4 regions of the Xenophilus sp. genome follow, and region 2 is predicted to be linked to each of the others. Evidence: predicted binding sites of a transcription regulator. Region 2 holds the regulator's gene; each other region holds the start of a gene.
What was found. Region 2 encodes sigma-54, which starts transcription at its own class of promoters, with help from an activator protein. Its sites were predicted from a motif close to TGGCANGNAANCTGCTTT; they were not measured.
Positions count from the first base shown of each region.

Region 1: ACIY1X_RS23050 (DUF3567 domain-containing protein) is a predicted target of sigma-54. The motif match lies at 4,467-4,484, and genes of this name have one in related genera.
Region 3: glnA (type I glutamate--ammonia ligase) is a predicted target of sigma-54. The motif match lies at 3,799-3,816, and genes of this name have one in related genera.
Region 4: ACIY1X_RS22110 (6-hydroxynicotinate reductase) is a predicted target of sigma-54. The motif match lies at 2,394-2,411, and genes of this name have one in related genera.

Region 1 is NZ_JBIQNC010000230.1:589-7,005, reverse strand. Features, by position in the region: partial or broken gene ACIY1X_RS23075 (FAD-dependent oxidoreductase) at 1-91, opposite strand, end outside; gene ACIY1X_RS23070 (response regulator transcription factor) at 201-992, shown strand; gene ACIY1X_RS23065 (hypothetical protein) at 1,119-1,859, opposite strand; gene ACIY1X_RS23060 (fumarylacetoacetate hydrolase family protein) at 2,071-3,144, opposite strand; gene ACIY1X_RS23055 (DUF3108 domain-containing protein) at 3,214-4,398, shown strand; gene ACIY1X_RS23050 (DUF3567 domain-containing protein) at 4,527-4,805, shown strand; gene ACIY1X_RS23045 (AbrB family transcriptional regulator) at 4,888-5,973, opposite strand; gene ACIY1X_RS23040 (ChaN family lipoprotein) at 6,037-6,417, shown strand, end outside.
Region 2 is NZ_JBIQNC010000101.1:9,023-17,976, forward strand. Features, by position in the region: gene argS (arginine--tRNA ligase) at 1-296, shown strand, start outside; gene ACIY1X_RS15520 (SPOR domain-containing protein) at 312-992, shown strand; gene ACIY1X_RS15525 (thiol:disulfide interchange protein DsbA/DsbL) at 1,063-1,707, shown strand; gene lptA (lipopolysaccharide transport periplasmic protein LptA) at 1,939-2,631, shown strand; gene lptB (LPS export ABC transporter ATP-binding protein) at 2,628-3,419, shown strand; gene ACIY1X_RS15540 (RNA polymerase factor sigma-54) at 3,436-5,010, shown strand; gene map (type I methionyl aminopeptidase) at 5,035-5,781, opposite strand; gene fdxA (ferredoxin FdxA) at 5,893-6,219, opposite strand; gene ACIY1X_RS15555 (nitric-oxide reductase large subunit) at 6,239-8,533, opposite strand; partial or broken gene ytfE (iron-sulfur cluster repair protein YtfE) at 8,559-8,954, opposite strand, start outside.
Region 3 is NZ_JBIQNC010000200.1:736-8,318, reverse strand. Features, by position in the region: partial or broken gene ACIY1X_RS21860 (sigma 54-interacting transcriptional regulator) at 1-575, opposite strand, end outside; gene glnL (nitrogen regulation protein NR(II)) at 598-1,674, opposite strand; gene ACIY1X_RS21850 (hypothetical protein) at 1,674-2,180, opposite strand; gene glnA (type I glutamate--ammonia ligase) at 2,334-3,749, opposite strand; gene ACIY1X_RS21840 (competence/damage-inducible protein A) at 3,900-4,706, opposite strand; gene ACIY1X_RS21835 (EI24 domain-containing protein) at 4,703-5,569, opposite strand; gene ACIY1X_RS21830 (sterol desaturase family protein) at 5,595-6,647, opposite strand; gene ACIY1X_RS21825 (polysaccharide deacetylase family protein) at 6,656-7,555, opposite strand; partial or broken gene ACIY1X_RS21820 (YncE family protein) at 7,539-7,583, opposite strand, start outside.
Region 4 is NZ_JBIQNC010000206.1:786-8,164, forward strand. Features, by position in the region: gene ACIY1X_RS22095 (amidohydrolase family protein) at 1-475, opposite strand, end outside; gene ACIY1X_RS22100 (TetR family transcriptional regulator) at 421-1,176, opposite strand; gene ACIY1X_RS22105 (ferredoxin--NADP reductase) at 1,366-2,139, opposite strand; gene ACIY1X_RS22110 (6-hydroxynicotinate reductase) at 2,451-4,076, shown strand; gene ACIY1X_RS22115 (UPF0280 family protein) at 4,088-4,969, shown strand; gene ACIY1X_RS22120 (amino acid synthesis family protein) at 4,983-5,627, shown strand; gene ACIY1X_RS22125 (amino acid synthesis family protein) at 5,659-6,243, shown strand; partial or broken gene ACIY1X_RS22130 (ABC transporter substrate-binding protein) at 6,293-7,379, shown strand, end outside.

The DNA of each region.
Region 1 (6,417 bases), on a different contig from region 2:
AGGCGTCCGTGGTGGCGGGAGGGACCGGGCCGCCGGCGGCATCGGCGCCGCGGGCGCCGGGGACCGCGGCCGGGGAGGCTGCGCTCGTCATCGTCTGTCTCCTTCAAGAGCGGATGCGGGGAATTGTCCCGATGCGCCGCGGGCCGGGGTGTCGTAACTTCTTATGAAGTGTTGACCCTGATCCAACCCCGGAAGCCCGCATGAGGCGCTGGCGCATCCGTCCTTCCGCCCAGCCGCTGGCGCCGCGCCTGGTCAGCGGCGTGCTGGCGGGCGTCGGCACGCCCGAGCTGGCGGCGCGCTACCTGGCGGCGATGCAGCAGCAGTTGCCCGTCACCTTCTGCACCGTGTTCGCCGTCGGCGCGCACGGCCGGCTGGAAACCGTCTCCGCCGCCAGCACCTACGGCCAGACGGCCGAGCGCACCGCCGAGCGCTACGTGGCCCGCCGCTTCGACCGGCTCGACCCGCACATGGCCTGGCTGGCCACGCGCCAGCGCCCGGCGCGCATGCAGCTGTGGCTGGGCCACCACCGCGGCGACGAACTGGCCGACGCCGACTACCGCGCCGCCTGCTACGGCGACGTGGGCATCCGCGAGCGCGCCTCGGTGCTGATGCTGCTGCCCACCGGCCAGCGCGCGGCCGTGAGCTTCTACCGCAGCCTGGCGCAGCCCGAGTTCGAGGCCGGCGACTTCGCGCTGCTGGAGGCGCATGCCGGCCTGCTGGCCGACGCCACCGCCGCGCACGGCCGCATCGCCCTGGCCACCGGCGCCACCGTGGAACCCGGCTTCGCCGCGCGCCTGCTGGCCCTGAGCCTGCGCGAGCGCGAGGTCATCGCCCACCTGCGCGAGGGCCGCACCGCCAAGGAGGCGGCCCGCGCGCTGGGGCTGGAGCTGAGCACCGTGCGCACCCACCAGTACCGGGCGTTCCGGCGGCTGGGGATCCGGACGGTGAAGGAGCTGCTGCGGGGCGCGGGCGATCAGGTGGATCGCGACTGAGGCCGTCCAGCCATAGGCTCACTGCATCCCTTCGGTAGATGCTGCTCATTGGCGTCTGGCCTAGGGTTTGTAGCGAAAGCGCTGATTGCGGCGTGCCCCGCCCTGCAAGTTTCAATGCGGACGAATCTACAGGTTCGCTTCGGCCCAGATCAGGTTGCTGGCCTCGATCAACACGGTCGCCACATGGAGGTCTACCAGCTCGACGTGCTGTGCAGGGCGGCTCAATCTACCGCGGGGGTGTGGCGGGATCTGGCTACCGTAGTGCTTCTGAAGGTACAAGAGCCGTTTGGGTAGCCCGCGAATGGCTCTGAAGCCCTCGTCCTGCGAAACCTTCTTGATCATGTCAGCCATCGTGGCCTTGGCACGTTCTTCCGCCTCGTCGTTATCGATTTCGGCATCCTGAATATAAGCTTCCACGAAGTCTGCGACTGCCCCATAGAACTCCTCAGCCCAGTCCTCGGACACTGTCATGGTGCGAAGACAGCCGTCGCGCGAGTAGCACACGTGCAGTTCGTGATGAGCAATCGACCGAAGCTCTAACGAGTCGATCTGCGGCTGAACGTATGCACGCACCTTTTCTGGGGTGGGGAAGCGGGAGCCGGGTCGTTTCTCATACCCCTCTCGCCAGTCATTCGCGCGCAACGCCAGATCAATGAAGTCGTCTGGGTCGAACGCGATGAGTGAATAAAACACTGCGGCAGGCTTCTCAGCCTGGATGGCGGAGAGCAATTCCGCGGGTTCGAGTCCGATGGTCGGTGCACTATCTCCATGCGAGAGCGTGCCACGTATCACAGCGGTCTGAGTTTCTGCACACACGCTCCTGATGGAGTCCAGTACGGCTTGAAGAGGCTGTTGCTCAAAGGCCATGTCGTCGGAATTGTGGGCTGCTACTGGCTGGCAGCTATTGCGTGGAGCCGGCTTGACGACTTGTGATCGCCAGACGGACACAAGTGTCCAGGCCGTAACGTGTCGCTGAAATCAAGAAACGAGAACATGTCGAGGCGGATCTGTTCTCACCAACGACATCTGCGCCGCAGTCCATGCCGACGCCGGAGCCAAAACCGGACAAGCATGCTGCTCAGTCTTCGGGCGCCTCGTCCCCGGACGGACTGCGGGATGCCGCCTCGGCGGCGGATCGGCGCTGCCCCCCCATCTGCACCACCTCCTGTTCGATCGCCCCGAACAGCGACTTGCCGTCCAGCCCCTTCATCTCGATGCGGATGGTGTCGCCGAACTTCATGAACCCGGTCTTCGGCTCGCCGTCGAGGATGGTTTCCATGCTGCGCTTCTCGGCGATGCACGCGTAGCCCTTCGGCCATTCCATGCGGCCATTCTTCTCCACGCCGGGGTTGCTCACCGTGCCGCTGCCGACGATGCTGCCGGCGCGCACGTTGCGCGTCTTCGCGATGTGGGCGATGAGCTGGCCGAAGTGGAAGGTCATGTCGGGGCCGGCGTCGGTGAGGCCGACCTTGCGGCCGTTCCAGGTGCTCTGCAGCGCCAGGTGCACCCGGCCCTGCTCCCACGCCGGGCCCAGCTCGTCCAGCGTCACGGCCACCGGGCTGAAGGCGGTGGCGGGCTTGCTCTGGAAGAAGCCGAAGCCCTTCGCCAGCTCAGCCGGGATCAGGTGGCGCAGGCTCACGTCGTTGGCCAGCATCACCAGCCGGACGGCGTCCAGCGCCTCGTCGGGGCCGGTGCCCATCTTCACGTCGCCGGTGACGACGGCGATCTCGGCCTCGAAGTCGATGCCCATCGCCTCGCTGGGTACCACGATATCGTCGCAGGGACCGAGGAAGTCGTCGCTGCCGCCCTGGTACATCAGCGGGTCGGTGTAGAAGGAGGCGGGCACCTCGGCGCCGCGCGCCTTGCGCACCAGCTCCACGTGGTTGAGGTAGGCCGAGCCGTCGGCCCACTGGTAGGCGCGCGGCAGCGGCGCCATGCACTGCGCCGGGTCGAAGGGGAAGGCGTGGCGCGTGCGGCCGTGGTTGAGCTGCGTGGACAGGTCCTCCAGCTGCGGCGCCAGGAAGCCCCAGTCGTCCAGCACCTGCTGCAGCCGGTGGGCGATGCCGGTGGCGTAGTGGGCGTGCGAGAGATCGCGCGAGACGACGACCAACTGACCGTCGCGCGAGCCGTCCTTGAGGGTGGCGAGTTTCATGGGAGGGCCGGGCGCCAGCGACGGCGCCATGACTAAACTGGTTGGGCGGCCGGCAGTGTAGCGAGCGCCATGGATGCCACCCTTCCCCCCTTTCACGAGGCGCCGCGCCGGCCCTGGCGGGCGCTCGCGCTGCTGACGCTGGCCGTGGCGCTGGTGCACGTCGGCGTGCTCGGCCTGGCGCCGCTGGGCAACGAGCCCGAGGCGCTGCCGCTGACGCAGCACTTCAGCACCCGCACGATCGTGATCGCGCCGCCGGCGCCGGCCCCTGCGCCCGCCGCCGCGCCGCCCGCGCAGGCGGCCCCGGCGGCGGCCCCGAAGCGGCCCTCCGCCCAGTTGCGCAAGGCGCCGCGGCCCCGTCCGCCGCCCGAGGCCGCGCCGGCACCCGAGCCGCCGTCGCCCGTGCTGGCCGGCGACACGGACACCGAAGCGACCGCGCCGCCGTCGCCGGCCGAACCCGCGCCCCCGCCGGCAGAGCCGGCGCCCGCCGAGGCCGGGCAGGGCGAAGGCAGCGGCGCCCCGGCCGCGGCGTCAGGCCAGGGCGAGGCGTCCGGGGAGACCGGCGCCGGCGGCACCCCCGGCGCCACCCGGGCGCTGCAGGTGCCGGGCTCCGTCACCCTGGACTTCGCCGTCACCGGCCAGCAGGGCCCGCAACCGCTGTCGGGCGTGTTCGGCGAGCTGGTGTGGCTGCAGGACGGCGGCCAGTACAACGCCCGCCTGTCGCTGAAGATGCTGTTCCGCACCCTGCGCGCGCAGACCAGCGTGGGCCGCGTCGGGCCGGACGGCATCGAGCCGCTGCGCTTCTCCGACCGGCGCAAGAGCGAGGTGGCGACCCACTTCGTGCGCGAGGGGCCGGGTGCCGGCGAGATCGTCTTCAGCAGCAGCAACCAGCGCGTGCCCCTGGCGCCAGGCGCGCAGGACCGCCTCTCGGTGGTGATGCAGATCGTCGCCCTGCTGGCCGGCGACCCGGCCGCCTACCCGGCGGGCAGCCGCATCGCCATGCAGACGGCCGGCCCGCGCGATGCCGAGACCTGGACCTTCACCGTCGACGGCGACGAGACCCTGGACATGCCGGCCGGCCACTACCAGGCGCGCAAGCTCACCCGCCTGCCGCGCAAGGAGATGGACCAGAAGATCGAACTCTGGCTCGCGCCCGAGATCGGATGGTTGCCGGTGCGCATCCGCCAGACGCAGCCCGACGGCGATTTCGCCGACATGCAACTGCGCGGCATGGGCGCGCCGCGGCCTGCGGAGTGAACACCGTCACACAACGGCCACATACGGCGCGGCCGTTGCGCCTACAACACGTCGGCGCCTCTTGAAACTGGCGCGTTGATTGCTAAATGCCGAACATGTCCCTCATCGACACCCTGAAGCACCCCGCCATGCGCATGCTCTACGACTCCGAGGCCTTTGCCGTCGTCCACGTGCAGCCCAACGCGGACGACGCCCCCGTGGCGCCGCACGTGCCGGCCCTGGCGCGCGACGGCTTCGAGATCGTCGACAAGCGCTCCGGCAAGGAGGTGTACCTCGACGGCTCCTGGGCCGAGCTGTTCCAGCAGCAGATCGCCGCCTGGCAGCTCAACACCCCGACGCAGGAAGAGGTGGAGGACACGCTGGAAGGCTACGCCGAGCTGGCCCAGACCCCGGTGGTGATGCACTGAGCGGCCGGCCCGCCTCCCGGTCCGACGAGCCCCGCCCTGCGCGGGGCTTTTTGTTGGGTGAGCAATGAAAGAAAGTGCATGCTCACTTGTTGATTGAGCCTCTGTGGCCATACAGCCACGCGTACAGCGGCCCCGTCAGCACCAGCACCGCCACCAGCCGGCACACCTGGAAGGCGGTGACCACCGGCACGCCGAGCTGCAGCACCTTGGCCGTGATCGACATCTCGGCGATGCCGCCCGGCGAGGTGCCCAGCACCATCGTCGCCCAGTGCAGCCCGGTGGCGCGCGCCAGCAGCACCGCGAAGCCGCCGCACAGCACGACCATGACCACGGTGCCGCCGGCCGCCGCGGCCAGCCAGCGCGGCGCCGTGTGCAGGAACTCGCGCGAGAAGCGCACGCCCAGGCTCACCGCGATGACGAGCTGCGCCGCGTTCGACAGCCACAGGGGCACCGCCGACAGCGTGTGCCCGCCCAGCGTGAAGCCCATCGCCACCAGCAGCGGCCCGATGAACCAGGGATTGGTGCGCCGCAGCGCCTGCATCGCCAGCGCCCCGGCGCCCGTGCAGGCGGCCAGCACCGCCAGGCCGCCCCAGTGCACTTCGCGCGAGGCGGGAGGCAGGTTGTCCAGCCCGTGCAGGCCGCTCCACTGCATGGCGAAGGGGATGCCCACCGTCACCACCACCAGCCGCACGCTGTGGGCGGCGGCGACCAGGTCGGTGCGGGCGCCGGCGCGCTCGGCCATCAGCGTCATCTCCGAGGCGCCGCCGATGGCGCCGGCGAAGTAGCTGGTGGCGCGCATCGCCGGCGCGGGCACCTGCGGCATCCGGTGCGCGTGCAGCCGATGCAGCGCCAGGCCGAAGCCCCAGCCCAGCGCCAGCGCCCAGGCGATGGCCAGCGCGATGGCCCACCACAGCCCCGCCACCAGCGCGCCCACCTGCGGCGTGAAGTACAGGCCGAGCGCCGCGCCGATCACCCACTGCCCCGCGTTGCGCAGCGGCACGGCGCTGGCCGTCGGCAGCCCCGCGATGGACGCCAGCGACACCGCCAGCAGCGGCCCGATCATCCAGGGCAGCCGCGCATGCAGCACCAGGCACAGCCCTGCGGCGGCCAGGGCCAGCGCCAGGGTGGCGGCGGTGCGAAGCAGGTAGCGCGGGGAGAAGAAGAACAACGACAACGAGAAGAGGCGGCGGACGGCAGCCGTGCGGCAGCGTGGCCGGCATAGTATGGCGCGATGGCTGCACTGACCCTGTCCCTGCGCGCATCGCGCCGGCCCGCCGGCGCGATGCTGGCGGCGATCGCCCTGCTGCTGGCCGGCTGCGCGGCCGGCCAGCGGGCCTCCGACCCCGACGCCCCCGTGCCCGAGCGCATCGAGGCCCTGCTGCCGGCCGACGTGCTGGTGCTCGGCGAGCAGCACGATGCGCCCGAGCACCATGCGCTGGAGCGCGAGGCGGTCGAGGCGCTGGCCGCGCGCGGCCGGCTCGCCGCACTGGCGCTGGAGATGGCCGAGTCGGGCCGCAGCACCGCCCGGCTGCCGGCCGCCGCCACCGAGGCGCAGGCGCGCGCCACGCTCGGCTGGGACGCGAAGGCCTGGCCCTGGGAGGACTACGGCCCC
Region 2 (8,954 bases):
CGCTGAAGGGCGTGGACCTCTCGCCCCTGGCGACCGAGGCCGCCCAGCCGCTGATGCTGCTGCTGGCGAAGTACCCCGACATGCTGGCCGCCGCCGCGCGCGACTTCGCGCCGCACGACGTCGCCTTCTACCTGCGCGAGTTGGCCGCGGCCTACCACAGCTACTACGACGCCGAACGCATCCTGGTCGACGACGAAGCCGTGAAGAAAGCCCGCCTCGCCCTCGTCGCCGCCTGTGCGCAGGTGCTGCACAATGGCTTGGCTGTGCTCGGCGTGAGCGCTCCGCGCAAGATGTAGAGAAACATGGGACCCATGAGAAGCAGACAACGAGGGAACACCGTCATCGGCCTGATCGTGGGCCTGGTGCTCGGGCTGGGCATCGCGCTGGGCGTGGCGGTGTACGTCACCAAGGTGCCGGTGCCCTTCCTCGCCAAGAACCAGCCGCGCGGCGCCGAGCAGGACGAGGCCGAGGCGCGCAAGAACCGCGACTGGGACCCCAATTCGCCGCTGGCCGGCAAGCCGCAGGCCCCGCGCACGCCGGCGCCCACCGCCAGCGGCACCGTGGCGCCGCCGGGCGACGCGGCCACGGCGGCGGCCGGCCAGCTCAATTCGCCGGTGCCCGCCCCGGTGGTGGTGGCGCCGGCACGGCCGGCGGCCCCCGCGTCCGGCGACCCGCTCGGCGACTTCGCCCGCTCGCGAGCCGGCGGCGGCGCCGGGACGCAGGTGGCCGCGGCGCCCGAAGCGACGGGGCCGGACCCCTTCGTCTACTTCGTGCAGGCCGGCGCCTTCCGCGGCACCGACGAGGCCGAGGCCCAGCGCGCCAAGCTCTCGCTGATGGGCGTGGAGGCCAAGATCACCGAACGCGAGCAGGCCGGCCGCACCGTCTACCGCGTCCGTGCCGGCCCCTTCAACAAGAAGGACGACGCCGATCGCCTGAAGGACCGGCTGAGCACCGGCGGCTTCGACGCCGCGCTCGTGCGCGTGCAGCGCTGAATGCCCCCCGCCGGGGAACTCCCCGGCCCACGCGCCGCTCTGTCCGCGGCACAGGAGAAACACCTTGACCATGAACCGACGTGACTTTTCGCTCGCCACCGCCGCCGCGGCGGCCCTGATGCCGCTGGCCGGCACCGCCCAGGCCCAGGGCGCCTTCGCCCCCGGCAAGGACTACGTGGTGCTGGGCAAGCCGGCCCCGGTCGATGCGCCGGCGGGCAAGATCGAGGTGGTCGAGTTCTTCTCGTACAACTGCCCGCACTGCGCCGCCTTCGAGCCGCAGTTGGAAGCCTGGGTCAAGAAGCTGCCCGCGAACGTGGTCTTCCGCCGCATCCCCGTGCCCTTCGTGGGCAACGACGTGCAGGCCAAGCAGAAGCTCTACTACACGCTGGAAGCGCTGGGCAAGATCGACGCGTTCCAGATGAAGGTCTTCCAGGCCATCCACCAGGAGCGCCAGCGCCTGTTCGGCGACGAGGCCATCCTCGCCTGGGCCGGCCAGCAGAGCGGCCTGGACGCCAAGCAGTTCGCCGACACCTACAAGTCCTTCAGCGTGGCCGGCAAGGTCAAGCGCGCCACGCAGATGACCGACGCCTACAAGGTGGCCGGCGTGCCGGCGCTGGGCGTGGCCGGCCGCTGGTACGTGGACGGCGAACTGGCCGGTTCGCTCGGCCGTGCGCTGCAGATCACGGATTCCCTCATCGGCCAGGCCAGAAAGTGAACCACCCCCAGTCTTCGCGGACTTCGTTCCGCTTCGCCAACCCCCTCGAGGGGGCACACGCGACGGCCCGGCGGAGCCGGTTCCGTGCGTGTTCCCGCATGGCCTGCTCCGCGGCCTCCTGATTGGCGGCAACGCCCCTGCCCAAAGCCCGCGCCCGCGGGCTTTTGTCCTTGAGGGCCGTCCGTTCCGCGAAAGGTCGCGGCATACAATGCCAGCAAGTTTCGTGCCTTTATGACATTCCCCTTGATGCACCTCCCCGCCGCCTCCTTCCGCCGCCTGGCCCGCCTGCTGTTCCTGGGCACGGCCCTGGCCCTGGCCGGCGGCGCCGTCCAGGCCGAGAAGGCCGACCGCACCAAGCCGATGAACATCGAGGCCGACAACATGCGCTACGACGACCTCAAGCAGACCAGCGTGTTCACGGGCAGGGTGGTCGTCACCAAGGGCACCATCATCATCCGCGGCGCCCGCATCGACGTGCGGCAGGACCCGGACGGCTACCAGTACGGCGTGGTCACCGCCGCGCCCGGCCAGCGCGCTTACTACAAGCAGAAGCGCGACGCCGGCACCGACGAGTGGATCGAGGGCGAATCGGAGGTCATCGAGTACGACGGCCGCGCCGACAACGTGAAGTTCATCCGCCGCGCCGTCATGCGCCGGCTGGTCGGCGCCAGGGTCAACGACGAGACCACCGGCCCGCTGATCGTCTACGACCAGAGCAACGACACCTTCACCGTCAACGGCGCGCCGCTGCCGCCGGACGCCAGCGTCTCCGCCGGCCAGCCCGGCGGCCGGGTGCGCGCGATCCTGACGCCGCGCGCGGCCAGTGAGCCCGGCAAGGGGGCGCCGGCCGCCCCCGCCGCGCCCGAGGGCGAACGGGGCCTGCGCCCCAGCACCACCCTGGACGGCCAGGGGGCGCGCCCGTGATCGAGGCCGCCAACCCCGCGGCCGAGTCCGCCCCCGGCAGCCGGCTGGAGGCGCGCGGCCTGCAGAAGAGCTACGGCAGCCGCCGGGTGGTGCGCGACGTCTCGCTGGACGTGCGCAAGGGCGAGGTGGTCGGCCTGCTGGGCCCCAACGGCGCCGGCAAGACCACCTCCTTCTACATGATCGTCGGGCTGGTGCGCGCCGACGCCGGCGACATCAGCATCGACGGCGAGCAGATCGCCCACATGCCCATCCACCGCCGCGCGCGCATGGGCCTGTCGTACCTGCCGCAGGAGGCCTCGATCTTCCGCAAGCTCAATGTCGAGGACAACGTGCGCGCCGTGCTGGAGTTGCAGCGCGAGCCCGACGCGAACGGCCGCATGGTGCCGCTGTCGAAGGCGCGCATGGACGAGCGCCTGACCGAGTTGCTGACCGACCTGCGCGTGGACCACCTGCGCGATTCGCCGGCGCTGGCCCTGTCGGGCGGCGAGCGGCGCCGGGTGGAGATCGCCCGCGCCCTGGCCACCCAGCCGCGCTTCATCCTGCTGGACGAGCCCTTCGCCGGCATCGACCCGATCGCGGTGATCGAGATCCAGCGCATCATCAGCTTCCTCAAGGAGCGCGGCATCGGCGTGCTCATCACCGACCACAACGTGCGTGAGACGCTGGGCATCTGCGACCACGCCTACATCATCAGCGACGGGCATGTGCTGGCACAAGGCACGCCATCGGAGATCGTCGACAACGTCGAAGTGCGCCGCGTGTACCTGGGCGAGCACTTCCGCATGTGAACGAGGACCGCACGGCATGAAGCAGGGCCTGTCGCTGCGGGTTTCGCAGCACCTGGCGCTCACGCCGCAGCTGCAGCAGTCGATCCGCCTGCTGCAGTTGTCCACCCTGGAGCTGGCGCAGGAGGTCGAGCAGATGCTCGACGACAACCCCTTCCTGGAGCGCCAGACCGAGGAGGCGCAGCGCGAGGAGTTCGGCCTGGACAGCGCCGACGCGCCGCAGCCGCGCGAGGAGCGCGAGGACGCCGAGCCGTCCCTCGCCGTGCCGGGGTCCGACGGCGCCGTCGCCGGCGGCGATGCCGACGCGCCCGTGGCCGATGCCGTCGACGCCGAGCCCGACTGGGAGGGCGACGGCAGCGTCGACCTGGCGCCCGACGACAGCGAGTGGGGCGGCGACGCGCCGCCGCGCAGCAGCGGCAGCGGCGACGACGACGAGCGCGCCGACGCCACCGAGCTGGCGCGCAGCCACGAGTCGCTGCAGGAGCACCTGCACCGCCAAGCGCTGTCCCTGCGACTGTCGCCGGAGGACTCGGCCGCGCTGCGCTTCCTGATCGAGTCGCTCGACGACGACGGCTACCTGGAGGACTCGCTGCCCGCCCTGGCCTCGGCGCTGGCCGGCGACGACAACGACCAGTTCGACGAGCTGGTGCACCACTTCCAGGTCGCGCTGGGCCTGCTGCAGAGCCTGGAGCCGGTGGGCGTGGGCGCGCGCGACCTGGGCGAGTGCCTGGCCATCCAGCTGCGCGCCGGCGCCGCCGACGACGAGGGCGACGAGGACGCGATGGAGGTGCGCAAGATCGCGCTGGCCATCTGCAAGCAGCCGATGGAGCTGCTGGCGCGGCGCGACTTCCGCCGCCTGGCCGCGCTCACCCGCGGCAGCGAGGACGAGGTGCGCCAGGCGATGCAGCTCATCGCCAGGCTGGAGCCCAAGCCGGGCCGGCGCTTCGTCGACGTCGAGCGCAACGTCATCGTGCCCGACGTCATCGTCACCCGCAGCGGCCGCGGCGCGAACATGAAGCTGCGCGTGCAGCTCAACCCCGACGTGATGCCGCGCCTGCGCGTGCACGACATCTACGCCGGCGCGCTGAAGGCGCACAAGGGCGAGGGCGGTCAGGCGCTGTCGCAGCGGCTGCAGGAGGCGCGCTGGTTCATCAAGAACATCCAGCAGCGCTTCGACACCATCCTGCGCGTGTCCAACGCCATCGTCGAGCGGCAGAAGAACTTCTTCGTGCACGGCGAGCTGGCGATGCGCCCGCTGGTGCTGCGCGAGATCGCCGACGAGCTGGGCCTGCACGAGTCCACCATCAGCCGCGTGACCACCGCCAAGTACATGGCCACGCCCTTCGGCACGGTGGAGCTGAAGTACTTCTTCGGCTCGGCCCTGGGCACCGAGACCGGCGGCAACGCCTCCAGCACCGCGGTGCGCGCCCTCATCAAGCAGTTCGTCGGCGCCGAAAGCGCCAAGAAGCCGCTGTCGGACAGCCAGATCTCCGAGATGCTCAAGGAGCAGGGCATCGAGTGCGCGCGCCGCACCGTCGCCAAGTACCGCGAGGCGCTGCGCATCGCGCCGGCGAACCTGCGCAAGGCGCTGTAGGGCCTGCCCTCCGCCCGCGCGCCGTCAGTGCTGCGTGACGACGATGGGCGCGCCCTTCGTGATGATCATCGTGTGCTCGTACTGCGCGGACAGGTTCCCGCGGGCGCCGGCCAGCGTCCAGCCGTCGGAGGTCTCGGTGACGGTGCGGCTCTTGGTCGACAGGAAGGGCTCGATGGTGATGACCATGCCTTCCTGCAGGATGCGCCGGTCCGCGGGGTCGAAGTAGCCGGCGATGTGGTCCGGCGCCTCGTGCAGTGCGCGCCCGACGCCGTGGCTTCCGAGGTTCTCGATGACCTTGAAGCCGTACGCCTTCGCGGTGCGCTCGATGGCCCCGCCGATGCCGTTGACCGGCTGCCCCGCCCGGGCACGCTTCATGGCCTCGGCGAGCGCCGCGCGGGTAGCGTGGCACAGGCGCGTCTTCTGCGCCGTGGAGGGCGGCACGACGGTGGTTCCGCCGGTGTCGGCGAAATAGCCGCCGAGTTCCGCAGACACGTCGACGTTCAGGACGTCGCCGGCCCGGATGACCCGGTCCCCGGGAATGCCGTGCGCCGCCTGCTCGTTGATGCTGATGCACGTCGCGGCCGGGAAGCCGTAGGTCAGCCTCGGCGCCGACTGCGCGCCGTGCTCCTCCAGGAGCCGTTCGCCGAGCCGGTCGAGTTCGCGGGTGGTCATGCCGGGTTCCGCGGCATCGAGCATCCGCTGCAGCGTCAGCGAGACGATCCTGCCGATGCGTTTCAGTGCGACGACGTCGTCTTGGGTTTCGATGGTCATGAAGGGTCCTGTTGCGTCGGGGCCGATTCTGACCCGATGCCGGCGCCGTGAAAACAGCGCCGCCGGGCCGAGGTCGAAGCTCGCGCCCGGCGGCGGCTGGAATGGGACGCCTCAGCCTTCGTCCAGCAGATGGCGCTTGTCGGCCACGTCGGCCCAGGCGTCGGCATCGGGCAGGGCCCCGTGGCCGCGGACGATCAACGGCCAGACCTTGGCGAGCCGCGCGTTCAGCGGCAGGAAGTCGCGCTGGTCCGGCGGCGTGTCCTCGTCGAAGAAGATCGCGTGCACCGGGCACTCGGGCACGCACAGGGCGCAGTCGATGCAGTCGTCGGGGTCGATCGCCAGCATGTTCGGCCCCTCGCGGAAGGCGTCGACGGGGCAGACCTCGACGCAGTCCGTGTACTTGCAGCGGATGCAGGCCTCGGTGACGACGTGGGTCATCGCGCGGGCCTGCCCCGAATCAGCGGGCTGCGGGCTGCAGCAGCGGGTCGGCGTGTCCCGCCGCGCTGCGCCCGGCCAGGCCCAGCACCACCTGCCAGGCCATCGCGACCGCGCCGACGATGAACACTACGTCGCCGAAGGTGCGCACCCAGCGCAGCGTCACCAGGATCGGCTGCTGCATGAAGGCCTCGCTGCGGGCGTACCACAGGCCCTCGGTCACGCTGGCGTGGAACTGGATGAAGCCGATCGGCAGCAGGCTGGTGGCGATCATCAGCACCAGGCCGGCGTTCAGGCCCCAGAAGGCGGTCTTCATCAGCCCCTCGCTGAACACGAATTGCGGCCGCACGTAGCGCAGCACCAGCAGCGTGAAGCCCAGCGCCAGGAAGCCGTAGACGCCGAACAGGGCCGAGTGCGCGTGCACGGGCGTGGTGTTCAGGCCCTGGATGTAGTACAGCGAGATCGGCGGGTTGATCATGAAGCCGAAGACGCCCGCGCCCAGCATGTTCCAGAAGGCCACGGCCACGAAGCAGGCCAGCGGCCACTTGAGGTTCGCCATCCACGGCGCGCGGGTCTTCAGGCGCGAGTTCTCCCAGGCCTCGTGGCCCAGCACGATCAGCGGCACCACCTCCAGCGCGCTGAAGGCCGCGCCCACCGCCATCACCGGCGTGGTGGTGCCGGCGAAGTACAGGTGGTGGAAGGTGCCCGGGATGCCGCCCAGCAGGAAGAGCGACGCCGAGGCCAGGCTGGCCGAGGTGGCCATCGACCGCGACACCAGCCCCATGCTGCTGAAGACGAAGGCCAGCGCGGTGGTGGCGAAGACCTCGAAGAAGCCCTCCACCCACAGGTGCACCACCCACCAGCGCCAGTACTCCATCACCGACAGGCTGGTGCGCTCGCCGTAGAACAGGCCCGCGCCGTAGAACAGGCCGATCGCGCCCACCGAGGCGGTGAGCAGGGCCAGCAGGTTCTTGTCTTCCTTCTTGCCCGATGTGCTGCGTGCGAACAGCGCCGGCAGCACGCCGCGCAGCATCAGCACCAGCCACAGCAGGATGCCGACCCACTTGAGGATCTGCCAGATGCGGCCCAGGTCCACGTACTCGTAGCCCTGGTGGCCGAGCCAGAAGTTCCATTCGGCCGGCATCCTGTGCGCGATGGCCAGCCAGTTGCCGACGAAGGAGCCGACGCACACGAACACCAGCGCCCAGAACAGCACGTCCACGCCCAGCTTCTGGAACTTCGGGTCCTTGCCGCCGTTGATGACGGGCGCGAGGAACAGGCCCACGGCGAGGAAACCGGTGGCGATCCAGAACAGCGCGCTCTGGATGTGCCAGGTGCGCGTGAGCGAGTAGGGGAACCACTGCGACACGTCGATGCCGTAGAACTGCTGGCCCTCCAGCGTGTAGTGCGCCGTGAAGCCGCCGATGAACACCTGGAAGACGAACAGCGCCACCACCAGGAACAGGTACTTGCCCAAGGCGCGCTGCGAGGGCGTGAGGGCGAAGGTCGTGAGCGGGTCGCGCGCGGGGGCGGCGGGCTGCGGCTCGTCGTGCCGGCGCAGGAAGGACCAGCCCCACACCAGGAAGCCCACGCCCGCCAGCAGCACCACCACGCTGGCGATCGACCAGACCACGTTCTCGCTGCTGGGCACGTTGCCGATCAGCGGCTCGTGCGGCCAGTTGTTGGTGTAGGTCACCTTGCTGTTCGGGCGCTCGGTGGCGGCGGCCCAGGCAGTCCAGAAGAAGAAGTGCGTGAGCTGCTGGCGCCGCTCGGCGCTGGGCAGCGTGTTCTCCTTCATGGCGAAGTTCTCGCGGCTCTTCTTCAGCGCGGGCGCGTCGGAGAAGAGCTGATCATAGTAGGCGGCGACCTGGGCGATGGCCTCGGCGCGGCGCTCGCTCACCACCAGCCTGTTCTCGCCGTCGACGCGGTTGCCGCGGTACTCGGCGCGCAGCTCGGCGCGCAGCGCGCCCTGGCGGCTGTCGTCCAACTCGGCATAGGGCTTGCCGTGGCGCTCCTGCGCGGCCAGGTCGAGCCAGGCGCTCAGCTCGCGGTGCAGCCAGTCGGCCGTCCAGTCGGGCGCCTGGTAGGCGCCGTGGCCCCAGATGGAGCCGAGCTGCATGCCGCCCACCGACTGCCAGGCGGTCTGGCCGTCGAGGATGTCCTTCTCGGTGAACAGCGCCTTGCCGCTGCTGCTGGCCACCTGCGCGGGGATCGGCGGCGCCGAGCGGTAGATGTCCGCGCCGAAGTAGCCCAGCAGCGAGAACATGACGATGCACAGGCCGATCAGCGTGTACCAGTGCTTCTTGTAGGGACCCATGGTGTCTTCTCCTCGTGGGATGCGTTCAGTGCACCTGCGCGGGCGCGAAGCGCTCGAACAGGATGTTGTTTTCGGTGTGGATGTGCGCCATCAGGTCCTCGCGGAAGGTGCGCAGGCCGGCGTACAGCGCGCGCCAGGTGGTGCAGGCGCCCTGCGGCGCGGCGATGTCGTTCGTCAGCTCGGCCAGGCGGCGCAGCTCGGCGCCGTGGCTGTCGTGCTCCGCGCGCATCACGCCGATGGGCATGCCCGCCATGCGGCCCTGGCCGCGGGCGAACATGGGGAACAGTACCGCTTCCTCCTTGCGCATGTGGCTCTCCAGCTCCTGCGCCATCGCTTCCAGGTGGTCGGCCAGGCCGTGCGGGCAGTCGGCGCGCTCGCCGTGCACCTGCTCGACCTTGCGCGCCAGGCGGATCAGCTCGGG
Region 3 (7,583 bases), on a different contig from region 2:
CCGCTGGCGCGCGGCGAATGCTTGTGCAGCGCGCGCGCCACCAGCTCCTTGCCCGAGCCCGACTCGCCGGTGATGAGCACCGTGACGTTGCTCTGCGACAGCCGGCCGATGGCCCGGAACACGTCCTGCATCGCCGGCGCCTGGCCCAGCATCTCGGGCGCGGCCTGCATGCGCTCCTCGGCCACCTCCTCGCGCTGGCTCTCGTCCACCGCTCGGCGGATCAGTTCGACCGCGCGCGGCAGGTCGAACGGCTTGGGCAGGTATTCGAAGGCGCCGCCCTGGAAGGCCGACACGGCACTGTCCAGGTCGGAGAAGGCGGTCATGATGATGACCGGCAGGCCGGGGTGCTTCTGCTTGATCTTGTCCAGCAGGTCCAGGCCGGAGCCGCCGGGCATGCGGATGTCGCTGACGAGCACCTGCGGGCCCTGCATCTCGTCGTCGTTGGCGGCTTCCAGGGCGGCCAGCACCTCGCGCGTGTTGGTGAAGCTGCGCGTGGGCAGGTCTTCACGCAGGAGAGCCTTCTCGAGCACGAAGCGTATCGATTGGTCGTCGTCCACTATCCAGATCGGCTTCATGCAGTTCCTGTCGTCCTTCCTGCTAAGGCAGTGGTATCACTATCTTGAAATCGGTCCGGCCGGGCTGGCTGTCGCACTCGATCACGCCATGGTGCTGTTGAACGAAAGTCTGCGCCAGCGTCAGCCCGAGCCCGGTGCCGCTCTCCCGTCCCGACACCAGCGGATAGAAGATGCGGTCCTTGAGGTCGTCCGGCACGCCCGGCCCGTTGTCGATGACATGCAATTCCAGTGCCAGTCGCCACCACTGCTTGTTGAGGATCACCTTGCGCACGACGCGCGTGCGGAAGGTGATCTTCGCGTCACCCGCCTCGCGCCGCTCGGCCAGCGCCTGCGCGGCGTTGTGGGCGATGTTCAACGTCGCCTGGATGAGCTGCTCGCGGTCGCCGCGGAACTCGGGGATCGAGGGGTCGAAGTCGCGCTCGATCTCCAGGTCGTGCGGGAACTCCGCCAGCAGCACCGAGCGTACGCGCTCGATCACCTCGTGGATGTTCACGTCGCCCACCACGTGCGGGCGGCGGTGCGGCGCGAGCAGGCGGTCCACCAGCGTCTGCAGCCGGTCGGCCTCGTGGATGATGACCTGGGTGTACTCGATCAGGTCGCGAGCCTGCACCTCCATCTGCAGCAGTTGCGCCGCGCCGCGGATGCCGCCCAGCGGGTTCTTGATCTCGTGGGCCAGGTTGCGGATCAGTTCCTTGTTGGCCTGCGCCAGGCCCAGCAGGCGCTCCTCGCGATCGTGGCGCACCTGCTGCTCCTGCGGCGACATCTCGATCAGGATCTCGCCCTTGCGGTCGGTCTGCGCCAGCGTCACCTGCACCGGCAGCGGCTCCTGGGCGCCGCGGCGCAGGAAGGCCTCGTAGCGCAGCGTCGCGAAATCGTTGTCGCGCACGCCCTCGATGGCAGTGGTGAGCACGCCGGGCTCCAGGAAGCACGCGCCGAAGGGGCTGCCCTCCAGCGTCCGGCGCGAGGTGCCCATCGCGTCCTCGAGCGCCGAGTTGGCGAACAGCAGCCGGCCGTCGGCCCGGACCACCGCCACCAGCGTCGCCAGCAGGTCGAAGGGCTGGAAACGCCGGGCCGGCGCGGCCGGCTTGCCGAAGGCCATCAGCGCCCGGCCGGCAGACGGCTCAGTTCACGCTGCAGGCCGGCGATGTCGCTCTCGTTGCGCTCGATCTGCGCCTTCATCTCGGCCACGCGGTCCAGGTACTTCTGGTAGTTCTTCTCGTTGCCCTGGCGCTCGGGCTCGCCGTTGTTGTATTCCTTGAGCAGCTCCGCCTGGCGCGACTGGGCCTTCTTCAGTTCGGACTCCAGCACGGCGCGCGCGTCGCTGTCGCGCTGGCGCTGCTCGGTGCTGTCGACCTTCGGGCTGCCGGCCGGGGACGAGCCCCCGGCGCGCGAACCGCCGCCCGAGGACGATGCCGAGGCGGCCGGGCGCGTGCCCTGCACGATGGTGACGTTGCCGCCCTCGACCAGCTTGCAGCCGCGGCGCTGCGCCTCGGCGGTGTTGTTGGTGTATTCGTTGCCGCAGCGCCAGACACGGTCCTGCGCCTGGACTGCCGTGCCGGCCAGCGCGGTGGCGATGAGCAGTGCGGTGAGGGAAAAGATCTTCATGTTCCGGGGCCAGTGAAGCGGAAGGGAGACTTGCATTTTCTTGCAATTCGAGGGAGCACCGGTCCGGCGGTTCCCCCTGAAAAGGAAAAAGGACGGCCGAAGCCGTCCTTTTGCCACACCAGCCCTGCGCGCGGCGGGCCGGCCCTGGGGCGCTTACAGCGAGTAGTACATGTCGAACTCGACCGGGTGCGGCGCCATGCGGAAGCGCGTCACCTCCTGCATCTTCAGCTCGATGTAGGCGTCGATGAAGGCATCGGTGAACACGCCGCCCTTGGTCAGGAAGCCGCGGCCCTTGTCCAGGTACTCCAGCGCCTGGTCCAGGCTGTGGCAGACGGTGGGCACCAGCGCGTCCTCTTCCGGCGGCAGGTGGTACAGGTCCTTCGTGGCCGCTTCGCCCGGGTGGATCTTGTTCTCGATGCCGTCCAGGCCGGCCATCAGCAGGGCCGAGAAGCACAGGTAGGGGTTGGCCAGCGGATCGGGGAAGCGGGCTTCGATGCGGCGCGCCTTCGGGTTGCTGACGAAGGGGATGCGGATCGAGGCCGAGCGGTTCTTGGCCGAGTAGGCCAGCTTCACCGGCGCCTCGAAGCCCGGCACCAGGCGCTTGTAGCTGTTGGTGCCCGGGTTGGTGATGGCGTTGAGCGCGCGGGCGTGCTTGATGATGCCGCCGATGTAGTACAGGGCCGTGTCCGACAGGCCCGCGTAGCCGTCGCCGGCGAACAGGTTCTTGCCGTCCTTCCAGATCGACTGGTGCACGTGCATGCCGGAGCCGTTGTCGCCCTGGATCGGCTTGGGCATGAAGGTGGCCGTCTTGCCGTAGGCGTGGCAGACGTTCCAGATCACGTACTTGAGCTTCTGCGTCCAGTCGGCGCGCTCGACCAGCGTGCTGAACTTGGTGCCGATCTCGTTCTGGCCGGCGCCCGCCACCTCGTGGTGGAACACCTCGACCGGGATGCCCAGCGATTCGAGCACCAGCGAGATCTCGGCGCGGATGTCCTGGCTGCTGTCGACCGGGGGCACGGGGAAGTAGCCGCCCTTGACGGTCGGGCGGTGGCCGCTGTTGCCGCTCTCGTACTTCTTGCCGGTGTTCCAGGGGGCCTCGTCGACGTCGATCTTGACGAAGCTGCCCGACATGTCGCTGGCCCAGCGCACGTCGTCGAAGATGAAGAACTCGGGCTCGGGGCCGAAGAAGGCGGTATCGCCCAGGCCCGAGGCCTTGAGGTACGCCTCTGCCTTCTTGGCGATGGAGCGCGGGTCGCGGTCGTAGGGCTTGCCGTCGGCCGGCTCCAGCACGTCGCAGGTCAGGTTGAGGGTGGTTTCCTCGAAGAAGGGGTCGATGACCGCCGTGTTCGGGTCGGGCATCAGCAGCATGTCGGAGGCCTCGATGCCCTTCCAGCCGGCGATGGAGGAACCGTCGAACGCGTGGCCGGCCTGGAACTTGTCCTCGTCGAAGTGCGACACCGGCACCGTGACGTGCTGCTCCTTGCCGCGGGTGTCGGTGAATCGGAAGTCGACGAACTTGACCTCGTTTTCCTTGACGAGTTTCATGACGTCGGCGACGGTCTTGGCCATCAGGTTTCTCCTGGAAGGGATGGTGGGTTGAGTGAAGGACAGCGGCAGGGATGCAGTTTCTGTGCCATTGCGGGGCGCCGTCAGGCCCGCCGGCGGGGCGCCGGAGCGCAGGCGCGGGGCCGCAAACGCACCAATTGTGTGCTCAATTCGTCATCGCACCAATTCGGGGCCGATGCGCGCACCAAAACCGTCCAGGCCGGTGCGAAGCTGCGCGTAAGCCGCATCGAGGCGGGCCGCGTCGCCCTTGACGCCCAGTTCGATGTGGCGCCCGTATTGCGGGTGGTCGACGCTGGGCAGGCTGAACACCTTGACGCCCGGGTGGTCGCGCTCCACCGCCTCCATCAGCGGCGTGAGGCTGGCCTCCATGGCGCCGAAGACGATCACGGAGCGCTCGCTCACGCCCGCCGGCCGGGCCAGGTGCGCGTAGCGGGTGTCCAGCACCCACTCGATCATCGGCCAGGCCATGACCGGGAAGCCGGGCAGGAAGTGCACGTGGCCCACGCTGAAGCCCGGGATCTTGTTGTACGGGTTGGGGATGATGGAGGCACCGGCCGGGAAGACGCCCATGTTCAGCCGGTGGACGTTGTCCGGCCGGTCCGGCTCGTAGGGCACGCCCTGCTCGCGGGCGGTGTCCTGCATGCGCTCGCGGATCAGCGCCTCGGCCTCGGGGTGCAGCGCCAGCGGCACGCCGAGGGCGGCGGCGGCGCACTGGCGGGTGTGGTCGTCGGGCGTGGCGCCGATGCCGCCGGTGGAGAAGACGACGTCGCCGCCGGCGAAGGCGCGCTTCAGCACGGCGGCGATGCGCGCCGGATCGTCGCCCACGTACTCCGCCCAGGCCAGCGCGAGGCCGCGGGCGCCGAGCAGCTCGATCACCTTGGACAGGTGCTTGTCGGCGCGCTTGCCCGAGAGGATCTCGTCGCCGACGATGATCAGGCCGAAGGCCGGAGATGCGGTCATGGCGCGCCCTCCTGCGGCGGCGGCAGGGCCGCTGCCTCGGCGTCGGCTGCCGTCGCCGCCAGCCCCGCGCGCTGCGCGCGCAGCCGGGCCAGCGCGTCCAGCCCGTAGTGGGCGAACCACAGGGCGGAGAAGGCGAACACCAGCGTGTAGATCCAGATCGCCAGCGGCACCAGCAGGAAGAAGGCGGCGGCGAACAGCAGGCCGGAGGCCCACACGATGCTCGGCGCCGCGCCCAGCAGCCCGCACAGCACGCCGATGCCCAGCAGCGGCCAGCGGTGCGTGCGCAGCAGGGTCTCGCGCTCCTCGCCGCTGGCGTGCTCGGCCAGGGCGTCGTAGCTCATCACGCGGGCCGTGAGCCAGCCCCAGATCAGGGGAGGAAGCACCAGCACCAGCGGCGGCACCAGCCACAGCGGCATCGACACCACCAGCGCCACCACCGCCACCAGCGTCAGGCCGATGGAGCGCAGCACGCTGCCGATGAAGGAGGCGCCGTGCCGCTGCTCCAGCGCCGGGAAGCGCCGCTCGCCCACCAGCCGGGTCAGTGCCGGCGCCATGAAGGCGGCCACCACGACCAGGCACACCAGCACCAGCATCGGCGTGACCGCCAGCACCACCACCAGCGGCGCCAGGACGTTGCGCACGTCGCCGCTGAACAGGCCCTGCAGCCAGCCCCAGAAGCTGGCCAGCAGGGGCCAGGCGTCGAGGGCATCGCGGGTCCAGGCGACGGCGGCGTCCCAGTACAGCCAGGCCAGGCCCAGCGCGAGGGCGGCCATCAGCGCCAGCGGCAGCAGCGACAGGACGATGACGCGGGGGTGCAGGCAGTAGGCGACGGCACGCCAGAAGGAGTCGAGCAGCAGGCGCATCGGGTCGAGCATACCTGCCACGGACTCAGGCCCGCCCGGCCAGCCGCTTCAGTCCCAGCCACTGCTGCGCCCAGAAGCCGCGGCCGTAGTCGCGCACGCGGCCCTGTTCGTCGGGCTCGACTTGGTCGCGGATGCCGGTGGGCTCGTAGCGGGCGGAGAAGTCGGCGCTGCGAAAGAGCATGTCCCACCAGGGCAGCAGCACGCCGAAGTTGCAGCCGCCGAGAACTGTGGCCCCCACGCTCCCCGCTGCGCGTGGTTCGCTGCCCCCCGAGGGGGCTGCCGCGCCTTGGGGCGGCCCGGCGGCGCGGCGCGGCCCGGGCGACTCGTGGCCGATGCCGATGGCATGGTGCCGGCGATGGAAGCGCGGGCTGATCCACAGCCGCTCGCCCAACCGGCCGAAGGCCAGGCGCAGGTTCGCATGCTGCAGGCTCTGCGACAGCTGCATCACGGCGACGGCCGCGACGAACTGCCCCGGCGCCACGCCGATGAGCTGCGCCGCCGCGACGATGATGGCGTCGTGGATCAGGTCGTCCAGCAGGTGGTTGCGGTCGTCGCTCCACATCGTCATCTGCCGCTGCGAGTGGTGCAGCGCATGCAGGCGCCACCACCACGCGAAGCGGTGCTGGCCGCGGTGGATGAGGTATTCGACGAAGTCCAGCACCACCAGGTAGAGCGCGAACGCGACCCAGGGGATGTCGGTGACGCCAGGCCAGAGCTCGTCCAGGTGCAACGTGCCCCAGCCGTTGCCGCGCAGCCAGCCGAGCACGGCGTCGAACAACGGCGTGACGAGGAAGAACAGCGCCAGCCGGAACAACCCCAGCCGGTGCACGAGCGTGTAGATCACGTCCACCCGCACCGCCTGCCGGTCGCGCACCGGCTCCACCGGGCGCCAGCGCTCCAGCGGGCCGATCACCGCCAGCAACACGACGATCTGGACCAGGCCCACCAGCAGCCAGCCGGTGGCGTCGAAGGCGTCCTCCGCCCAGCCGCCCAGGCCGGCGGCATAGACCAGCGGCTGCACCACCGCCTCGAACAGCCACTGCTGCGCAAGGTCGAACGCGTCGCTCAGCCACTCCATGACGGCGCTCAGGGGTGCGCGGCGATCCAGGCCGCGTAGTCGGGATGCTCGCGCAGCGTGCGGAAGCAGAAGCCGCGCTCCTTCAGCCCCACGATCAGCGGCTCCAGGTCGGCCGGCGCCCATGGGTCCTGCCGCGACCAGATGCCCAGGTGCGCCAGCAGGATGTCGCCGGGCCGGATGCGTTCCAGCGCCTGCGCCAGCAGCTGGTCGTTGGGGTACTTGTCGCTGGGCAGCTCGTCGCCCAGGAAGCCGGCCGGCGACCACCCGACATGGGCAAAGCCGCACTGGCGGGCAGCCGCCAGCAGCTTCGGCGAGGTCTTGCCGCCCGGCGCGCGGAAGAGCGGCAGCGGCTTCCTGCCCGTGATGTGCTCCAGCCGGTCGGCCGCCTTGGCGATGCTCTCGCAGTACTGGGCCGCGCTCCAGGTGAAGGTGCGGCCGGCGAAGGCGCCTGCCGAGGGCCGGATGCGGAAGCGCGGCGTGAACGTGGCCCCCACGCTCCCCGCTGCGCGTGGTTCGCTGCCCCCCGAGGGGGCGCTCGCCGCCTTGGGGCGGCCCGGCGGCGGCTCGATGCCTTTCTCGTCGCCGCGCCAGTAGGCATGGTCATAGGTGTGGGAGGCGAACTCGTGCCCTTCGGCCGCCCTCGCCTTCCACCACGGCGCCCAGCGGTTGTCCAGGCTGTCGCCGCCGTCCTGCGTGCGCTCGGCGGCGGCGAAGAAGGTCACGCGCACCTGCTGACGCCGCAGCACCTCGGCCACCAGCGGCGCGATGCCCATGTGCCCGGTGTCGAAGGTCAGGTAGACCGGCTTGTCGCAGCCGCCGCCCTGCACACCGGCGCCCGCGGGCAGCGCCGCCGCCACGCACAGCGCCACGGCCGCCAGCAGGCGGGGGAGGTCAGCGGCGGCGGGCATGATCAAGCGTCCACACGCCATGAGGCGA
Region 4 (7,379 bases), on a different contig from region 2:
CGCTCTCGACCATGCCCTTCTCGATGACGGGCGCGCCGGCCAGCACCTTCACGCCGCCGGGGCGGAAGGCGTCGAAGGCGCGCTGCGCGGTGATGGCCAGCGCCTTCAGGCCGACGATGTCCTTCGGGCGGCCCGGGTAGTGCACCTCGCCGGCCGAGATCATGGTGGTGACACCGCCGTTCAGGCTCGACTCGATCCAGTTGAGCTGGCTCTGGCGCGGCGTCCAGTCGCCGGCCACCGGGTGCACGTGGCTGTCGATCAGGCCGGGCGCGACGCAGGTCTTCTTCGCGTCGATCACCGTCTTGGCGTTCGATGTGTCGCAGTCCTTGGCCTTGCCGACCGCGGTGATCAGGCCGTCGTCGATGACGATGGTGTCGGCGTCGAGGATGGGCTGGTCGATGTCGCCCGAGAGCAGCAGCCCTATGTTCTGGATGACGACCTTGCCCGACTTGCCGGCGGCGGCTTCTGTTGCCATTTCGATACCTCGTGGGGTGTGGTGGTTTCGTTGTTCTCGTCGCTGCGCACCGTGCGCAGCACCGTCTCGATGACGAAGTCCTCCCAGTGCCGGGCCGCTTCGGGCGACTCCAGCGGCTCGCCCAGGAAGCTGGTGAGCGTGTAGCGGTTGGACATGTAGAAGTAGCCCGTGGCCGCGATCAGCAGGTAGATGTCGCGCGCGGCCAGGTCGGCGCGGAACAGGCCCTGCGCGGCGCCGCTGGCGAGGATCTGCTCGATGATCGCCACCGCCCGCGAGGAGTACTCGCGCGCCCGCAGCGACTTGGCGATGTGGCGCCCCTTGTGCAGGTTCTCGGTGTTCAGCAGCGTGATGAAGTGCGGGTTGGCGCGGTAGTAGCCCAGCACGAAGCGGATCACCTCGGTCAGCGCCTCCACCGGGCGCGCCATGTCCAGGTCGATGGCGGCCTCGGCCTCGTCCATGCGCTGGTAGATGTCCTCCAGCACAGCGACGAACAGGCCTTCCTTGCTGCCGAAGTAGTAGTAGATCATCCGGTCGTACGAGCGGGCGGCGCGGCTGATCTTCTCCACGCTGCCGCCCTCGTAGCCGTACTTCGCGAACACCCTGGTGGCCGCGCGCAGGATGGCCTCGCGCGACGCCTGCGCCTGCGCCTCACGCACGCCCGTCTTGCGCTGCGGCTTGGCGACGGACTTGCGGGTGGCCATGGCAGCCTCAGCGAATCCGGGCGGTGCACACCGCCGGCAGCGCCCGCCCTCCAATGGCACTGGAGGCCGCGGAGCAGGCCATGCCAGCGACACCCACGGAACCGGCCTTGGCCTGTCCTGAGCCCGTCGAAGGGCCGGGCCGTCGGGTGTGCCCCCCCGGGGGGGAGCCGCGCAGCGGCTTGGGGGGGGTCATTTTTCAGCGAAAGCGCGCTCGACCACGTAGTCGCCCGGCGTGCTGGTGTTGCCTTCCTTGAAGCCGCGCCCTTCGAGGATCTCCTTCATGTCCACCAGCAGGCCGGGGCTGCCGCAGATCATGACGCGGTCCTCGGCCGCGTTCAGCGGCGGCAGGCCCAGGTCGTCGGTGAGCTTGTTGGTGGTGATCAGGTCGGTGATGCGGCCCTGGTTGCGGAACTCCTCGCGCGTGACGGTCGGGTAGTACAGCAACTGGTTCTGGATCATCTCGCCCAGGATCTCGTGCTTGGGCAGGTGGTCGGTCACCAGGTCGTGGTAGGCCAGCTCGTCCACCTGGCGCACGCCATGCACCAGGATGACCTTCTCGAACTTCTCGTAGGTCTCCGGGTCGCGGATGATGCTCATGAAGGGCGCCAGCCCCGTGCCCGTGCCGAACAGGTACAGGCGCTTGCCCGGCAGCGTGTAGTCGATCAGCAGCGTGCCGGTGGGCTTGCGGCCCACGATGATGGTGTCGCCCACCTGGATGTGCTGCAGCTTCGAGGTCAGGGGGCCCTCTTCCACCTTGATGCTCAGGAACTCCAGGTGCTCCTCGTAGTTGGGGCTGACGATGCTGTAGGCGCGCAGCAGCGGCTTGTTGTTGACCTTCAGCCCGATCATGGTGAAGTGGCCGTTGGAAAAGCGCAGCGCCTGGTCGCGCGTGGTGGTGAAGGTGAACAGCCGGTCGGTCCAGTGGTGGACGGTCAGGACGCGTTCTTCGCTGAAAGCACTCATAAGCAAATTACCGGAAGTTGTGAATGGGGGAGAGACGTGAAAGGGACCGGGCGCCGTGGGGAATGCTTGCGCTGAGCTGGCGGCCACAACAGGACCCATTTTCGTTCGTGCCGCACCAACGCGGCGCACGCCGCCTCAGGAAAACACCCATACGCGTATTGCCATGCTTCGGTAGATTCCGGTTCATGTAGTGTTTGCCACATGAATATGGAGCGAATGCTACACAGGACGCACGCGGCGGACAAGCGCCAATCCGGCACGCTTGTTGCAGTACTTACCCTGTGCGCGTGCTGAAGGAACGGAGCCTCACGATGACCGAACACACCAAGACCGACGGCCTGCCAGGCATGGACCTGCCGGTGCTGCCGGAGGCCTCGCCCCTCGGGCTGGGCAAGGCACCCGCGCGCAACGAGCGCATGAGCAGCGCCAAGGTCGAATGCAACGCCTGCCCGGTGCTGTGCCAGATTTCCGAAGGCCGCAGCGGCGCCTGCGACCGCTACGCCAACCGCGCCGGCGTGCTGGTGCGCGTCGACCCGGTGGTGCTGCTGCGCCGCGAGTTGCAGAGCGAGTCGCCCGCGCTGGTGCCTTTCGCGCGCGAGGGTGCCGAGGCGCCCGCCGAGGGCGCGCCGCCGGCCAAGGACTGGGACGGCGACCTGCTGCTGGCCGACCAGGTCTTCGTCACCGGCATCGGCGCCTCCACCACCTACCCCGACTACAAGCCCGCGCCCTTCATCGTCGCCTCCAAGGCGCAGGGCGTGGACATGGTCACCGTGGTCACCGAGGGCATCTTCAGCTACTGCAGCGTGAAGGTGAAGATCGACACCGACCGCTTCCTCGGCAGCGAGCAGGCCAACGTGCGCTACAAGGGCGAGGTGGTGGGCCACGTCACCACGGCCGAGTACGGCTCGCAGATGCTCTCGCTGGGCGGCGTGCACCACCTCACCGGCGGCAGCAAGAAGGAAGGCCGCATGACGCTGGAGCTGATGCAGAACCTGTGCAACAAGCAGGCGGCCGAATGCACCATCGACGGCGGCTCCAGCCTGGTGATCCAGGCGGGCAAGGCGCCCATCGTCAACGGCGTGGAGGAGCAGCGCATGCGCGTGGGCTGCGGCTCGGCCACGGTGGGCATCTTCGCGCGGCAGCTGCTGGGCCTGGCCGACGAGGTGGTGGTGGTGGACGACCACATCACCGGCGTGCTGACCGAGCACCAGGCCGGGCGCTGCCTGGCGATGCCGCCATCGGGCATCCAGATGCGCGGGCGCAAGTCCACGCCGGGGCGCTACTTCCAGGTGGCCAACCCCGGCAGCGGCTGGGGCGGCACCGACATCGCCGATCCGCTGGCGATCATCGAGGGCTGGGAGAGCGGCGTCGCCAAGCCCGGCCTGCGCCTCTTGATGACCTCCACCACCGGCGAGCAGGCGCAGTGGTTCGTGCTGGACGACAACCTGCAGCCGGTGGAGCAGCCGATCCCGCCCGAGGTGCAGAAGGTGGTGGACCGCATCGGCGAGAACTGCGAGCCCTCGCTGTGCACCGTGCTCTTCCTCGGCGGCGCCGGCGGCTCGCTGCGCGCCGGCGTGACCGAGAACCCCGTGCTGCTCACGCGCGCCATCAAGCAGGCGCTGGTCAACGTCACCTGCGGCGGCGCGCCGGCCTACGTGTGGCCGGGCGGCGGCATCACGGTGATGGTGGACGTGACGCGCATGCCCGACAACAGCTTCGGCACGGTGCCCACGCCGGCCATCATTGCGCCCATCGAGTTCAGCATGCGGCTGGCCGACTACGCCGCGCTGGGCGGCCACATGGAGCACGTGATGACGCTGGAGCAGGCGCTCTCGCGCGGGGCCTGGCAGGACGACGGCGCGCCCATGGCGCGCGAGTGGCGCCGGCCCGAGGCCGTCAACGCCTGGCCGCTGGGCCAGCCCCCCCTGCTGGGCTGAGAACCGCCGGCATGCACGCCACCCGCAACCCGCTCGACGGCGGCCGCTGGCACTTCCAGCACGGCCCGATCGACCTGGTGATCCAGGCCGAGGGCGAGGCCGCCGCCGTGGCCGCCGCGCACGAGGCGGCCTGGGCGCGCTTTTGCGGCGTGCTGCAGGAGCTGGTGGACGAGCTGCCCGCGCTGCGCCAGCCCGTGGCGGCCGGTGCGCCGCTGCGCGGGCCCGTCGCGCGGCGCATGTGGGATGCGTGCGCCGCCTACCGGCCGATGTTCATCACGCCGATGGCGGCGGTGGCCGGCGCGGTGGCCGAGGAGATCGCCGCCTTCTACCGCCGCACCGGCATCGCGCGCGCCTGGGTCAACAACGGCGGCGACATCGCGCTGCACCTGGCGCCCGGGCAGTCGGTGCAGGTGGGCCTGTTCGCCGACCTGTCGCGCTTCGACCTGGCCGGCACCGGGCCGCTGCGCACCGACGGCCGCTTCACGCTGCACGCCGGCGACCCGGTGCGCGGCGTGGCCACCAGCGGCTGGCGCGGACGCAGCTTCTCGCTGGGCATCGCCGACAGCGTGACGGTGCTGGCCGCCGGCGCGGCCGAGGCCGATGCGGCCGCCACCGTCGTCGGCAACGCGGTCGACGTGGCCGATCCGGCCATCCGCCGCCTGCCCGCCAGCCAGTGCAAGGACGACAGCGACCTGGGCGACATCCCGGTCACCGTGGACGTGCCGCCGCTGGCCCCGCCGCAGGTGGCGCGCGCCCTCGATGCGGGCCTGGCGCGCGCGCAGGAAATGCAGCGCGCAGGCCGTATCCATGCGGCGATACTCGTCTGCCAGCAGCAGTGCCGCGTGCTGCAGCCCGCCGCGGCACGGCTCGCCGCAGGCTCCGTTTTTGCTTAACGAACGCAAGACCATGATCGACATCCGACGCGTCTTCACCCAGGTCGAGCACATCCACCACGAATTCGGGCCGCGCGCGGCCGAGCCGCTGGTGCGAGGCGCCATCGCCGCGGTGCTCACCAATCCCTTCGCGGGCCGCTACGAGCCCGACATCCTGCCCATGATGGAACTGCTCGACCCGGTCGGCGTGGACATGGCGCACCGCCTGCACGCCGCCATGGACGTGCCGCTGGAGAAGATCGCCACCTACGGCAAGGGCGCCATCGTCGGCGCCGCCGGCGAGCTGGAGCACGGCGCGCTGTGGCACGTGCCCGGCGGCTACGCGATGCGCGAGCTGCTCGGCTGGAAGGGCGACCGCGCCGCCTACAAGGCCGGCACCGTGGACGAGAAGAAGACCGGCCAGCCCGGCAACGCGCTGTCCATCGTGCCCTCGACCAAGAAGGTCGGCCCGCCCGGCGCCACGCTGGACGTGCCGCTGACCAACATCAACGCCAGCTACGTGCGCGGCCAGTTCGACGCCATCGAGGTGCGCGTGCCCGGCGCGCCCGCGGCCGACGAGATCGTCTTCATCCTCGCCATGACGACCGGCTACCGCGTGCACGACCGCGTGGGCGGGCTGCGCGCCGAGAACATCAGCAAATGGGACGGCCTGCGCTGACGCCGGCCACGCCAAGACAAGGAGCAACACCATGCCAGCAGACATCCGCAAACTGGTCGTCCAGGTCGACGAGACCCGCAAGGAACAGGGCCAGGCCGTCGAGCCGCCCACGCGCCGCGCGGTGGCCATCGCCGTCATCGCCAACCCCTACGCCGGCCGCTACAGCGAGAACCTGGACGAGCTGATCGCCATCGGCGAGGAACTGGGCGCGCTGCTCGGCGGCAAGGCCGTCAAGGCGCTGGGCATCGAGCCCGGCCAGGCGCACAGCTACGGCAAGGCCGCCATCGTCGGCGAAGGCGGCGAGCTGGAGCATGCCGCCGCCATCCTGCACCCCAAGCTGGGCGCGCCGCTGCGCCAGGCCGTGGAGAAGGGCGCCGCGCTGGTGCCCTCGGCCAAGAAGCGCGGCACGCTGGGCACCGCCATCGACGTGCCGCTGGGCCACAAGGACGCCGCCTTCGTGCGCAGCCACTTCGACGCGGTGGAGGCGCGCGTGAGCGACGCGCCGCGCGCCGGCGAGATCGTGGTGGCCGTGGCCGTGACCGACAGCGGCCGCCCGCTGCCGCGCATCGGCGGGCTGCAGGTTTCCGAGATCGAGGGCAAGGACGGCTTGCGCTGACGCGCCGGCCGGCTATTCATTTACTTAGTTCCAACCGAGGAGTCATCCGATGAAGCATCTGCGTCTTGCGTTCAGCGCCGTCTCGCTGGCAGCGCTCACCGTCGCGCTCGTTCCCGCCCACGCCCAGGGCGTGATCAAGATCGGCGAGGTCAACAGCTACAAGGCGCAGCCCGCCTTCCTGGAGCCCTACAAGAAGGGCATGGAACTCGCCGTGGACGAGATCAACGCCAAGGGCGGCATCGACGGCAAGAAGGTCGAGCTGGTCATGCGCGACGACAACGCCAACCCGGGCGACGCCGTGCGCATGGCCGAGGAGCTGGTCTCGCGCGAGAAGGTGGACATCCTCACCGGCGCCTTCCTCTCCAACACCGGCCTGGCGCTGGCCGACTTCGCCAAGCAGAAAAAATTCTTCTACCTGGCCGGCGAGCCGCTCACCGACAAGATGACCTGGCAGGGCGGCAACCAGTACACCTTCCGCCTGCGCCCCGGCACCTACATGCAGGCCGCCATGCTGGTGCCCGAGGCCGCCAAGCTCAAGAAGAAGCGCTGGGCGCTGGTCTACCCCAACTACGAGTACGGCCAGTCGGCCGTCGCCGCGTTCAAGCAGCTGCTCAAGGCCGCGCAGCCCGACGTGGAGTTCGTCGCCGAGCAGGCCACGCCGCTGGGCAAGGTGGACGCCGGCAGCGTGGTGCAGGCGCTGGCCGACGCCAAGCCCGACGCGATCTTCAACGTGCTGTTCGCGGCCGACCTGTCGAAGTTCGTGCGCGAGGGCAACACGCGCGGCCTGTTCAAGGGCCGCACCGTGGTCAGCGTGCTGACCGGCGAGCCGGAGTACATGGACCCGCTCAAGGATGAAGCGCCGGACGGCTGGATCGTCACCGGCTACCCCTGGTACGGCATCAAGACGGCCGAGCACAAGGCCTTCCTCGACGCCTACCAGGCCAAGTTCAAGGACTACCCGCGCCTGGGCTCGGTGGTGGGCTACAGCATGATCCACTCGGCCGCCGCCGGCATCGCCAAGGCCAAGAGCACCGAGCCGGACAAGCTGGTGGCCGCCTTCAAGGGCCTGCAGGTGGACAGCCCCTTCGGCAAGATCACTTACCGCGCCGAGGACCACCAGTCCACCATGGGCGCCT